One region of the Novosphingobium sp. FW305-C-111 genome, then DNA from elsewhere that is predicted to be linked to it. Evidence: predicted binding sites of a transcription regulator. Region 1 holds the regulator's gene; each other region holds the start of a gene.
What was found. The regulator LexA, encoded in region 1, represses DNA repair genes until DNA is damaged. The targets are predictions, from matches to a motif close to GTTCCNCNCTTGTTCT.
Positions count from the first base shown of each region.

Region 2: a site for LexA is predicted at 2,201-2,216, ahead of AC3WLD_RS05355 (ribonucleoside-diphosphate reductase subunit alpha). Genes of this name have one in related genera too.
Region 3: a site for LexA is predicted at 1,987-2,002, ahead of AC3WLD_RS10310 (S24 family peptidase). Genes of this name have one in related genera too.

Region 1 covers NZ_JBYSYP010000005.1:212,311-216,588, forward strand. Annotated here, with positions in the region: gene moaC (cyclic pyranopterin monophosphate synthase MoaC) at 1-264, shown strand, start outside; gene AC3WLD_RS08140 (molybdopterin molybdotransferase MoeA) at 261-1,472, shown strand; gene lexA (transcriptional repressor LexA) at 1,546-2,238, shown strand; gene AC3WLD_RS08150 (ComEC/Rec2 family competence protein) at 2,232-4,278, opposite strand, start outside.
Region 2 covers NZ_JBYSYP010000003.1:240,242-244,519, reverse strand. Annotated here, with positions in the region: gene AC3WLD_RS05355 (ribonucleoside-diphosphate reductase subunit alpha) at 72-2,006, opposite strand; gene AC3WLD_RS05350 (GlsB/YeaQ/YmgE family stress response membrane protein) at 2,653-2,901, shown strand; gene AC3WLD_RS05345 (hypothetical protein) at 3,519-3,962, shown strand; gene tldD (metalloprotease TldD) at 4,011-4,278, opposite strand, start outside.
Region 3 covers NZ_JBYSYP010000007.1:147,805-152,082, reverse strand. Annotated here, with positions in the region: gene AC3WLD_RS10315 (Eco57I restriction-modification methylase domain-containing protein) at 1-1,439, opposite strand, end outside; gene AC3WLD_RS10310 (S24 family peptidase) at 2,072-2,719, shown strand; gene AC3WLD_RS10305 (hypothetical protein) at 2,733-3,158, shown strand; gene AC3WLD_RS10300 (DUF5818 domain-containing protein) at 3,149-3,457, shown strand; gene AC3WLD_RS10295 (DUF6961 family protein) at 3,457-3,654, shown strand; gene mobF (MobF family relaxase) at 3,994-4,278, opposite strand, start outside.

The sequences.
Region 1 (4,278 bases):
GAGCTGATCCCGCTGTGCCACCCGCTCGCCCTCGACGCGGTGAGCGTGGCTTTCACCCTCACTGATGACGGCGTGGAAGCCCGGGCGACCGCTTCGCTCATCGGGCGCACCGGGGTGGAGATGGAGGCGCTGACCGCGGTCTCGGTCGCGCTGCTGACGATTTACGACATGGCCAAAGCGGTCGACAAAGGCATGGTCATCGAAAGCGTTCGGCTGATCGAAAAGCGCGGCGGCAAGTCGGGCGACTGGAAGGCGGCGGAGTGAGCGGCAAGGCCCCGCCCCTCCCCTTTGCCGATGCCCAGGCGAAGCTGATGGCGATGGCCCCGGCGCTGCCCGTCGAACACCGCCGCATCACCGAATGCGCGGGCTTCTGGCTCGCCCAGGACCTCCCCGCCCGCCGCGACCAGCCCGCCGCCCCCGTCTCGGCCATGGACGGCTACGCCCTGCGCGGCGCGGACCTCCCCGGGCCGTGGCACGTCATCGGCGAAAGCGCCGCGGGACATACCTTCAGCGGAACGGTGGGTCCGGGCGAGGCGGTGCGGATCTCGACCGGCGCGGTGGTGCCGGAGGGTGCGGACGCCGTCCTCCTCCAGGAAGACTGCCGCCGCGACGGCGATGCGCTGGTGCTGACCGGCGAAGCGCCCGTCCCGCCGGGCAGGCACATCCGCCCGCAGGCCATGGACTTCGCCGCCGGATCGCCGGTCCTCGCTGCGGGAACCCAGCTCGGCCCCGCGCAGCTCGCGCTGGCCATCGCGGCGGGCCACCACCTCCTGCCGGTCCGCCGCGAGGCGCGGATCGCGGTGTTCGACAGCGGCGACGAGCTGGTCGCACCCGGCGCGGGCCGCGACCCGGCGCTGCTTCCGGCGAGCAACGGCCCGATGATCGCCGCGATGCTCGGCGGCCTGCCCGCGCAGGTGACGTGCAGCGGCCCGGTTCCAGACCGGCTCGAGTCGCTGGTCGCCGCGCTCTCCGCCGCGCCGGATGCGGACCTGATTGTCACCACCGGCGGCGCTTCGGTCGGCGACCACGACCTGATCCGTCCGGCGCTCGCCGAGCTCGGAGCCGACCTCGAGTTCTGGCGGGTCGCCATCAAGCCCGGCAAGCCGCTCCTGGTGGCCCGGCGCGGGCGGCAGCTGGTGCTCGGCCTGCCGGGCAATCCCGCCTCGGCGTTCGTCACCGCGTGGTTGTTCCTCCTGCCGCTGGTACGGGCGATGCTCGGTTCGGACGCACCCTGCCCGCGGCCGATTTCCTCGGTTCTGGCGCAAAACATGGCAAAGGGCGGCAGTCGCACCGAGTTTCTTCGCGGCACCTGGGACGGCGAGCGGGTGACGCCCGACTCGCTCCAGGATTCGGGCGCGCTGACCCCGCTGGCCCGCGCCAATGCCCTCATCCTGCGCCAAGCCCACGCGCCCGAGCGCGCCGCCGGCGAAGCGGTGAGCATCTACTTGCTCGAAAATGGCGGAATTGCTTGACGGGTTCTCGCAGGTTGCTTATTCGTTCCGCATTCGTTCGCCTGATGGTCGGGCGCTCGCGGGAGTGAGACTGATGCTGACGCGCAAGCAGCACGAACTGATCACCTTCATCCAGAACAAGCTGGAGGAAACCGGCATCTCCCCGTCGTTCGAAGAGATGAAGGAGGCGCTCGACCTCAAGTCGAAGTCCGGCGTCCACCGCCTGATTTCCGCTCTGGAAGAGCGCGGTTTCATTCGCCGCCTGCCCAACCGCGCCCGTGCGCTGGAAGTGCTCCGCCAGCCCGAGAGCGCGCAGGCGAAGACTCCGGTGAAGGCCGCCGCGAACTCGAATTCCGCGCTGACTCCGCTGAAGAAGCCCGCGGCGCAGCCCGCCGCCGCCAACGACGTGATCGAGCTCCCGCTCCACGGCCGCATTGCGGCAGGCGCGCCGATCGAGGCGCTTGAGGGCCAGTCGACCCTGCCGGTCCCGGCCGCACTGCTCGGCGCGGGCGAGCACTACGCGCTCGAGGTATCGGGCGACTCGATGATGGAAGCCGGAATTCTCGACGGCGACTATGCCCTCGTTCGGCGGACCGAGACCGCGCGCGATGGGGAAATCGTCGTCGCGCTGGTCCGCGGCGAGGAAGCCACGCTCAAGTACCTGCGCCGCGAGAACGGGATGATCCGGCTCGACCCGGCCAACGCCGCTTATGATCCGCAGTATTACAAGCCGGCCGAAGTCCAGGTGCAGGGCAAGCTCGCCGGGCTGCTGCGCCGCTATCACTGATCCGCCGATCCTCCCCCGCCCGGGGAGGTGGCAGCCGCATCGGCGGCTGACGGAGGGGGGCCGGCCTGGCGCGAGCGGTTCCGAGGCTCCGGCCAGCGATACCACCCGTGGTGCCCCTGCGTGTCGGCGACACTGGTGACCTGCCGGGCAGCAAGGTCGAGCGCCAGCCCGCCGCTCGTCGCCAGCATCCGCCGGTCGGCCTTGAGCCAGTGCGGGCGGCAGGTCCACGGCAGGCGGCGGTCGGCGATGACCAGGTCGGCGCGTTCGCAGGCGGCGGCAAGCGGATACTCCTCGACGATGTCGCGGCCCCGCGCGATCAGCAGCCGCGTGCGCCGCCCCTCGCGCGTCAGGACGAGCGAGCAGAAATCGCGGTTGCAGGTCGCGCCCGGCCATGCGTCGAGCGTGCGCACCTCGCCGTCCATCCCGGCAATCTCGAGCAGGCTTTCGCGGACGTAGTCGCCCCGCCCCTCGCGCAGGAGGAGCAATTCTCCGCCTTCCCCCGTGATGCCGACATGGCGACCGTCGCCCGAGATCAGCACATCGGCGGGCCGCACAAGGGACATTCCGGCAACCCCCGCCAGCACCGGCAGCAGCCCCCACAGCCGCACCCGCCCGCTCCACAACGCCAGCCACAGCGCGCCGGCCACGAACAGCAGGAACGGCCCGGCCGGCATCGCCGGCAGCAGCGCCACCGCGCCGGGCTGCGCGGCGGTGACGTGCGCGAGCCACAGCAGCAACTCGAGAGACTTGCCCGCCGCCCACCACGCCGGCGCGCCCAGTCCTGCGATGTCGAGGAGCAGCGCCAGCCCGATCAGCGGCATCGACACGAACGTCGTCAGCGGGATGGCAACGACGTTGGCCAAAGCGCCGTAGATCCCGGCGCGGTGGAAATGGAACAGCCCGATCGGCATCAGCGCCAGCTCGATCACCACGCCGGTCACCAGCAGCATCGCCCCGTGGCGCAGGATTGCCATGACCCACCCCTCCTCGCGCCGGGCAAACCACCGCCGCACCGGCTCGGCCGAATGCAGCGCGACGATGGCGATGACCGCGGAGAAACTCATCTGGAAACTCGGGCCCAGCACCGCCTCGGGCCACAGCAGCATGACGAACAGCGCGGCGATGGCGACCATCCGCATCGATAGCGGATCGCGCCCCAGCGCCAGTGCTCCCAGCACCAGGACCGCACCGATGCACGAGCGGATCGTCGGCACCTCCGCCCCGGTCAGCAGCGTGTAGGCGATCCCGCCGCCGGCCCCGACCGCTGCCGCGACGACCGGCAGCCGCACCCGCAGCGCGAGCCATGGCCACAGTGCGAGCAGCCGGATCGCCAGCGCATAGCCGGCGGCCACCACCGCGCTCACGTGCAGCCCGCTGATCGACAGCAGGTGGGTGAGCCCCGCATCGCGCATCGCTTCCTCGTCGGCCTTGGCGATCTCCCCGCGGTCGCCGCTGGCAAAGGCCATCGCAATCGCGCCGGGCGTGCCGCCGAGTTGCGCGCGGACATGCTCCGACAATGCGTGCCGCCATTCGCGCAGCCGCGCGCCGCCGCTGGCCGGCTCGATCAGCCGGGGCTTTCCTAGCACGCTGCCGGTGGCGGATATCCCGGCGAACCACGCTGCCCGGGCAAAGTCGTAGCTGCCCGGAAGCATCGGCGGAGCGGGCGGCATCAGCCGGGCTCGCATCGCCACCGTCGCCCCTTCGGCAAACGCGGGGTCGTCGTCGGCGTCGTCGAGATTGACCCGGACACGCATCGCTTGGTCCTGCCCGGTCAGCCGCGCCAACAAGGTCAGCCGGACCCGGTCCTCTGCGCCCTGGACCTCGCGTGCCTCGATCCGGCCGGTCAGGCGGACGACCATGGGCCGCTCGATGGTCGGGGCGCCGGCCAGCGCCGACTTGGCCCAGACCGTCAGGCACCCCGCCGCCACCATCAACGTGGTGGAGAGCACTGCAAGCCGCAGCCAGGCAAGGCGCTGCGGAACGGTCAAGGCAGCCGCGCCCGCCATCAGGGCAGCGATTGCCAACAGCGCCAGCCATTGC
Region 2 (4,278 bases), on a different contig from region 1:
CCAGCTACGATCAGCAGGCCAATGATGTCCGTGGACTCCATCGTCAGCTTTCGCGCCCTTTCGCGCTCACCTCACTGGCAGGCCAGGCATTCCTCGTAGTCCGTCTGCCCGCCGGCGCTGAGTTCGATCTTGGGTGCTTCGGCGGTGTTGTCCGCCTCCACGCCGCCGGCGAACCCGGCGCGCTGGACCGACTTCGAGCGCAGGTAATAGAGCGACTTGATGCCCTTCTCCCATGCCTGGAAGTGCAGCATCAGCAGGTCCCACTTGTCGACGTCGGCGGGGATGTAGAGGTTGAGGCTCTGCGCCTGGTCGATGAACGGGGTGCGGTCCGCCGCGAATTCGAGCAGCCAGCGCTGGTCGATCTCGAAGCTGGTCTTGTACACCGCCTTCTCCTCCGGCGAGAGGAAGTCGAGGTGCTGGACCGAGCCGCCGTGCTCGAGGATCGAGTTCCACACGTTGGTCGAATCCTTGCTCTTCGAAGCGAGCAGCTTCTCGAGGTACGGGTTCTTGACCACGAACGAGCCTGACAGGGTCTTGTGGGTGTAGATGTTGGCCGGGATCGGCTCGATGCAGGCCGAGGTGCCGCCGCAGATGATCGAGATCGACGCGGTCGGCGCGATCGCCATCTTGCAGCTGAAGCGCTGCATCACGCCCATGTCGGCAGCGTCCGGGCATGCTCCGCGCTCCTGCGCCAGCAGCAGCGAGGCCTCGTCGGCCTTGGCCGCGATGTGCTTGAACATCTTGAGGTTCATCGCCTTGGCCATGGCGCTTTCGAACGCGATGCCCTTCGACTGCAGGAACGAGTGGAAGCCCATCACGCCCATGCCGACGCTGCGCTCGCGCGCGGCCGAGTACTTGGCGCGGGCCATCTCGTCGGGCGCGCGGTCGATGTAGTCCTGCAGCACGTTGTCGAGGAAGCGCAGCACGTCCTCGATGAAACGCTCGTCCTTGTTCCACTCGTCCCAGGTTTCCAGGTTGAGCGACGACAGGCAGCACACCGCGGTGCGATCGTTGCCGAGGTGGTCCTTGCCGGTCGGCAGGGTGATTTCCGAGCAGAGATTCGAGGTCGAGACCTTGAGGCCGAGGTCGCGGTGATGCTTGGGCATCGTCCGGTTCACCGTGTCGTTGAACACGATGTAGGGCTCGCCGGTGGCGAGGCGGGTCTCGACCAGCTTCTGGAACAGCGAGCGCGCATCGACCGTGCCGCGCACCGAACCGTCCTTGGGGCTGCGCAGGTTGAATTCGGCACCGTCGCGGACCGCTTCCATGAACTCGTCGGTCAGCAGCACGCCGTGGTGGAGGTTGAGCGCCTTGCGGTTGAAGTCGCCCGAAGGCTTGCGGATCTCGAGGAACTCCTCGATCTCCGGGTGCGAGACGTCGAGGTAGCAGGCGGCCGAGCCGCGGCGCAGCGAGCCCTGCGAAATCGCGAGGGTCAGCGAATCCATCACGCGGACGAACGGGATGATGCCCGAGGTCTTGCCGTTGAGGCCGACGCTCTCGCCGATGCCGCGGACCTGGCCCCAGTAGGTGCCGATGCCGCCGCCGCGGCTCGCCAGCCAGACGTTCTCGTTCCAGGTGCCGACGATGCCTTCCAGGCTGTCCGACACCGAGTTGAGGTAGCACGAGATCGGCAGGCCGCGGCCCGTACCGCCGTTCGACAGCACCGGGGTCGCCGGCATGAACCACAGCCTCGAGATGTAGTCATAGAGCCGCTGGGCGTGCGCCTCGTCGTCGGCATAGGCGTCGGCGACGCGCGCGAACAGGTCCTGGTAGGTCTCGCCCGGCAGCAGGTAGCGGTCGTCCAGGGTGTCCTTGCCGAACGCGGTCAGCAGCGCGTCGCGCGAGGCGTCGACCACCACGCTGAAGCGGCGGTCGTGAACCTTCTTGGAGTCCTCCTTGCCGGCGCTCGCGGCAGCCGACATCGCGCCCGCCAGCGCACCGGCAGCCAGAGTGTCGAGATTCGGCGTATCGACGAGCGCAGCCGAGCCTGCATCCTTCGCGGTCATCGTCAAAGCCTCACCATCGCTAGTCCTGCCAATGTCTTGCGCCGTCGCGCTGTCGAAACCCAGTTCGTCCTGTGCCGCCACGGAATCGTTTCCAGTCCTGAAATCCACGTTCGATGCCCCCATTCGCGGCCCGGATTGCTCCGTTCTGGCCCGCGTGCCGATCCCCGTTTTCGCGGTCCGCCGGCAGGGCCGATGTTCCGCTTGTGTTCGAATCGGCGGGCAAGCGCCGATCCTAGCAGCAAAGGGGCGAGCGGCACCGAAAACTTGTCCACAGCCCCCGACCGGAGTCCATGCGATTCCACGCGATGAGCGATGCGGAAACGTGCGACCCCGATATGGTGATGCGAGCCATTGGCAACAAGGTTTTGTGCCTGGGCCCGCTTCGACCACTACCCATAGTGCCTGAAGCCGAGTCAGGAACAAGAGGGTAAATGGCGGATTGACGGTGCGGTTCGTCGCACGCCCGATTCGCTTCGTCGCAGCCTCGACGCGGCCCGGCGCGGCGACGCGTGGACAGTCCAAGGGTTTGCAGTTCGGCAAGAGCGAAAATGCGGTTGGTCGAAATTATTTTCGCGCGTTACCAAGTTGTGGACAAACGGGGTGCCGCTTGAAGCGGCCCATGAAGCTGTGGAGAAACGGTACGGCCATGTTCAACATCATCGGAATGATCGTCTCGGGCCTGATCATCGGCGCGCTGGCGCGCTGGTTCTACCCCGGCGACGTCGACTTCGGCTTCTGGAAGACCATCGGCCTCGGCATCGCCGGCTCGCTGCTCGCGGGCCTGCTGGCGAGCCGCAGCGACAACGGCACGTTCCTGGGCCTCAATCGCGCCGGCTGTCTGGGTTCGGTGATCGGGGCGATGGCGCTGATTTTTGTGGGGCGGCATTTTTTGTGAGTAGCAAAGCGGCGGCGTTGGAGCTTGATCCGGCATCCCGCTTTCGCGTTCCGGCGCTGTAGCTGATCCGCGCGGCACCCGAATTCGCTCCGGCACGTAGGGGCCGCGGCCAAGGCAGCACCCCTTCCAGCCACGTTCCTCGTACAAGTACAGTCATGACACGCGCGCAGCACGCTTGCTGAGCGGAATCCATGACCAAATCGGTGTCGGCAAATGCAGATAGGGTAGGACTTCGCCCCCGCGATCAAGAAATATCCGAAACGGATAGAATTACCGCGCCTGGCCGACGGGCGAGGCTGCCAACTGCCCGCCACTCCATGCGATTGATTGCCGCGTCGAAGCGATATTGGCGATCGTCAGAACAGATACTGCCCCTGTCCAAAAACAAGAGCCCAAGGCACAATGAACAATTCTTCAAACATCTCTAAAATAACCACAATATAAACTGTTGAAGGTTTTTAGACCGATCTGATACCTTCCAAATTGGGCCAGGATGATTCTTTAGTCATTAATAAGTTGACGTCGCAGCGGACAGAGAAATTCCGCCGCGATTACTGAGCTTTGGCGGTCTTCCTGGTCTGCCAGCCCCTGGGGCAGGGGTCAAACAGGAGGATGTTATGAGAACAGCATTGTTCGTCATCGGTGCGCTGGGCCTTTCCGCGCCAGCGTTCGCCGCGGATCCCGTCATGTTCACATTCAAGACGGCTGACCAGCCGGCCACCGTGCTGGGCAACGGGGACATCATGGGCTTGTCCTACACCGGCAAGATGTGGACCACCTGGGCCGACGGGAAGAAGACGGAATCGACCTATACGTGCGTGTCGACGTCCAACCCGCCGAATGACCAGATTTTTGACACGACGACCGTCTGCGACGGGAAGTCGGCTGACGGCAACTACACCTCGATCTGGGGTTGCAACCTGATCGACAAGGCCAAGATGACGGTGGGCTGCGTCGGCGGCCTGTATGGCCAGACCGGCTCGTTCGCCGGTCGCGCCGGCGCGGCAACGTACAGCGGCGCAGTAGGAGGCGGCATGGGAACCGGCCAGTGGGGCGGTTGACCTACTGACCAGGACGGCCAGTCGGCCCTCGCCGGCCCGAGATCCGGCTCACCCAGTCCCCCCCACGGTGAGCCCCTCGACCAGCAGGGTCGGCTGGCCGACGCCGGCCGGCACGCTCTGCCCGCCCTTGCCGCACACGCCGACACCCTCGTCCAATGCCATGTCGTTGCCGATGCCGAGCACCCTCGTCAGCACCGTCGGCCCGTCGCCGATCAGGGTCGCGCCCTTGATCGGGGCGCCGAGCCTGCCGTTCTCGACCTTGTAGGCCTCCGTGCAGCTGAACACGAACTTGCCGCTGGTGATGTCGACCTGCCCG
Region 3 (4,278 bases), on a different contig from region 1:
GTGCGGAAGGCATCGAGCCGTTCGGCAATAAGCGGTTCCAGCGTTTGATCGAGGATCAGGCCAACCAGCTCGTCCGGCGTGTAATAGCTGCCGCTGTTCTTTCGGGCGAACAGGTTGGGTCGGACCGTGAGCGCGCCGGAATCGTCGCGGACAATCTCAAACTCCAGCAACCGTTCATAGATCGAACCGAGCTGTTGCACCGAAAGGTCGCGATAGTTGATATAGCGTGCCGTGCCCCCTTCACGGAGCCAGGACAGGGCATCAAGCGTCGGAGCCATCACGCTATCGGGAATGCGGATGGAATCGAGCAGGGGCGTGCCATCGGCGGCGAACAAGCCACCATTATACGGCGGTATGCCTACCTTCGCCTCGCCCTTGTCGATGATCCGGGCAAGATCGGCCACATGGTGCCAGATCTTCGTGGCCGTATCCGAAAAGACATCGTTCTCGGAAACTCGCCTGCCCACCTCACTGCGCTGCTGTCGCAGAGCATAGTCATCATACCGCTTTTCGCCTACCGGCAGCAGGTCGCGATCTTCGGCGTAAAGCAGGAACAGCAGGCGATAGAGCAGAACAAGCGAGGCCTGGCGCACATCCTCCAGCGATGCATAAGGGGCGGCCTCGGCAATGGCTCCAGCCAGATCGGGAAAGACCTGCTCGAACACCAACTTGGAAAGGCTGGCGGCAACCCTTTCTTCGTAGAACGTTGCCGCAGCCCGCGCGCGTTCATGAAACGAGCGATTGTCCGTCCCGGTCTTGATGAAGGCATCGCGGCAGAACATGGTGGCGAAGACGCGCAGCCAATGTTCGCGCGTGGCCTCGTCGGCGAACAGATCATCGCCACCGTCCAGCGCAAGCACGCGGCCAAGATCGATCTCCAAGAACTCTTCGGAAACCGAACGTGCACCTGCCCAGTAAAGCCGCCATTTGGTGCCATTGGTCAGGATGCCCCAGCGGAGCTGGCCACTCGTCAGGTCATCGATCCGGCGCAGATAGCGGAGCATCTGGGTGGATGGCGCGGTGGCCTCATCACGGCCAGAAGCACGATCGAGCGGGCGTGCCCATCGTTTGCTCTCGACTACGGCCAGACCGTGGGCATAGCGCTTCCATTGCTCTTGAAGCGCGTTAGCTGCCGCCTTCGCTTCGGCATCCACGAACAACAAGCCATCCGGTACGTCGTCGCGACCGCTGACAGTCAAATTCTGCTGCCGCAAGGATTCCGTCCAGCTAAGCGCGCCAAGCACCGGCCAGATGAAGTCATCTTCCGTCTGGCTCTCATTGGTCTTGTGACTTTGCGGGAATGCAGCGGCGATCTTCTCCAGTGCAATACGAAGGCCGTCCGCATCTACCGCCAGATATCCTGGATCAGCCTTGATGGCTTCGGCCAGATAATCAGTCGTGAACAGAGAACCGGAAATGAAAAGTGCTGAATCAGACAAGCAGGAACCCCTTTGCGTTCACCTTAGTCAGACCGCCTCCCGGCGGGAAGAGCGCCGCAGCTTCTTTATCGTGGACCATCGCCTCGAATGAGACGCCTAGGAGAACCAGCGCGTATGAACGACGCAGCTAATTCCGTGCCTTAGCGCGAGGGCATTTTCAGCACCGGGGACGAGCAAATTCTCGAGGGGCTGATATGACGCAAGCAAGCTCGGCAGGTCATAGCGTTCGGCAAGTTCGGTAGCCTCCGCATCGTATGTGGCGAGTGCGTCGTCGGTCACTTGGTCACCTTACTTGCCCGCGATCAACCTATTAAGCTGCGCTGGATTCGGCCAGTTTCAGGGGATGGACCTCCAGCCGCGACCTGATTCAGATAGCTGCGCAAGCGCTCTTCGGTCCGCCGCCGCAGTCGCCGACCAGACCTAAGATCGGCTACCAGTCTCGGGTCGCCTGCGGCTAGTCGGCCGAACCTGCTAGGCGCCTCGCGGCTAAGCACCAAATATGCCTCGATCTGCTCCAGAAGCTCCATCGCCGTCGACTCGCTTTGCACTTGCGTTCTTGTTATGTTCCTAATAGGGATGCGTCCTAGAGTCTAGGATGACTTTTCCTAGATATCGTGACAGGACTGTGAGCGATGGACGACGCACGACAGGCTCTCGACGAGCTCATCTCATCCCGAAGGGGCTGTACTTATTCGGGGATTTCCCGGCTGCTCGGCCGCAACGTTTCCTACATCCAGCAGTACATTCGCAAAGGTAGTCCGCGCTATCTGGACGAGAGCGATCGCAACATTCTCGCGCGGTTCTTCGGCGTGGATGAGCGTGTGCTCGGCGCCCCCCCTCACCGCGGCGCACCTGTTGTCGAACTGGTGCAGATCCCGGTTCTGGACGTCGAAGCCTCCGCCGGTCACGGCGCGCTCGCCGAAATGGAAAACAAGAGCGGGCAATTCGGTTTCGATGAAGGCTGGCTCCGCAAGCTGACTCCGAGCAAGGCTTCAAGCCTGTCGATCATCCATGTTCATGGCGACTCTATGGAGCCAACGCTCAACGATGGTGACGAGGTCATGGTCGATCTTGGAGATGGGCAATCACGGCTTCGCGACGGCATCTATGTCCTGAGGATGGACGACGCGCTCAATGTCAAACGCGTTGCTATCGAGCCCCAGGGAAGGCGGATTTCCGTGCTGAGCGACAACCCCGCCTATCCGAGCTGGCGCGGCCTGGAGCGACGGTCGATCAACATCGTCGGCCGCGTCCTGTGGTTCGGCCGTAAACTCCAGTAGGTCTGACACAGAGATGTTTCTGATTTTCGCCGCCTCGGTCGTTTCTGCCGGTCAGATTTTCACGTGCACGCCTACCCATGTCTGGGATGGCGATGGTCCGCTCTGGTGCGCCGAAGGACCGCATATCCGCATCGCGGGGATCGCCGCGCGGGAAATGGATGGAACCTGCCGCACGAACCAGCCCTGCCCCCGGGCCTCGCCGCTCGAAGCCCGCGATGCGCTGGTTAATCTGATGGGCGGACCTCGCGGGAGCATTTCGACCGGGCACGTGGTCGATCAAGGCCCGAGGCTGACCTGCCGTTCCGAAGGTTCGGCCGGCGGCAGCAGGACAGCTGCATGGTGCCGTCTGCCTTCGGGCGCCGATCTTTCCTGCGCGATGATCCGCACACGTACGGTCCTGCGCTGGGACCGTTACTGGAAGGGTCCCGCGTGCCGGTAAAGGCCAACCTCCACCTGATCGGACACCTCGAAGAAGGTCCTTTTGGCCTCCTTCTTCGGACCGGTGGCGGAGTCTGGGAACTGGAGGCGAACCGCCGATCACGCCGCCTGGTGGGCTGCAAGGTCGAAGTCACAGGCCACCGTACCGGTTTCAACGGCCTGATCTGCGACGCGATATGGCCGGCAGGTCAGCCCCGCCCTCGCCGCCGGAAGTTTAACCTCGAATATGTCCTGGCCGGTGGGTTCGTCGCCTACGGCCTTATTGCCACCCTTCTCGGGTTCGCTGGATATTTCGGTTGATGCTCAGCGAGTGGGAACTCTGGGCCTGCGCCAACCAGGTGCTGCAGACGCATGGCGACAAGGCCCCCCGCCACGTCGCTGAGCAGATCGGTGCCCTGGCGCTCGCCGGCGATGAAGCAGGCATTCGCACCTGGCAGGCCATCGCCAGACGCATTGCCCAGTTGACGAGCGGACATCCCGATACGCCGCCTCATTGATCCAATTAGCCGCCGAGCAATAAACCGGCGTCTTCACCCGATCGGCGCGAGGTCGCCCGGAAACAGGCAGGGCTGAGCGCGGCTACTCGCATATTCCTCGCCTTCGATAACGAACCCCCGCATCCGCTCGACAAGGTGGCGCGCCAGATCGACTCGAGCGTTTCTCTGGGAGCGTGGATCATCGGCATTCAGCCCGCGTCGGCTCGGGCGCCCCAGCGAGCGCCACTTCGAGATAGGTGAGCAGGATATCGTCGGCGATTCGGGGCATGGAGACAATGAGAACAAATATGGAACTTTATGTCAATCGGCCGCATGGGGACGCATGCGGACAACGCCCGGCTAGATCCCGATCTCGAACGGCTTGGTGATTGAGCGGTCGAGTTCCGGCGGTTCGCGCGTCGGTGCTGCAACCCTGTCCCTCGCCTGCCCTTTCGCAGCGGCGTCGCGCAGAAGATCGACGGTTTCGAGGGCTGATCGCTTCATTCCCGGATTGCGTTCGACCGCGGCTTCGAGTTTGCCAGGGTTGTCGACGAAGAGCGTCAAACCATCCCGCAGCCGGGTAATGGTGACGAGGAATGTCTGCTGGTTCGCAAGATTGCGCTCGCGGCTGTCCATGACCGCGAT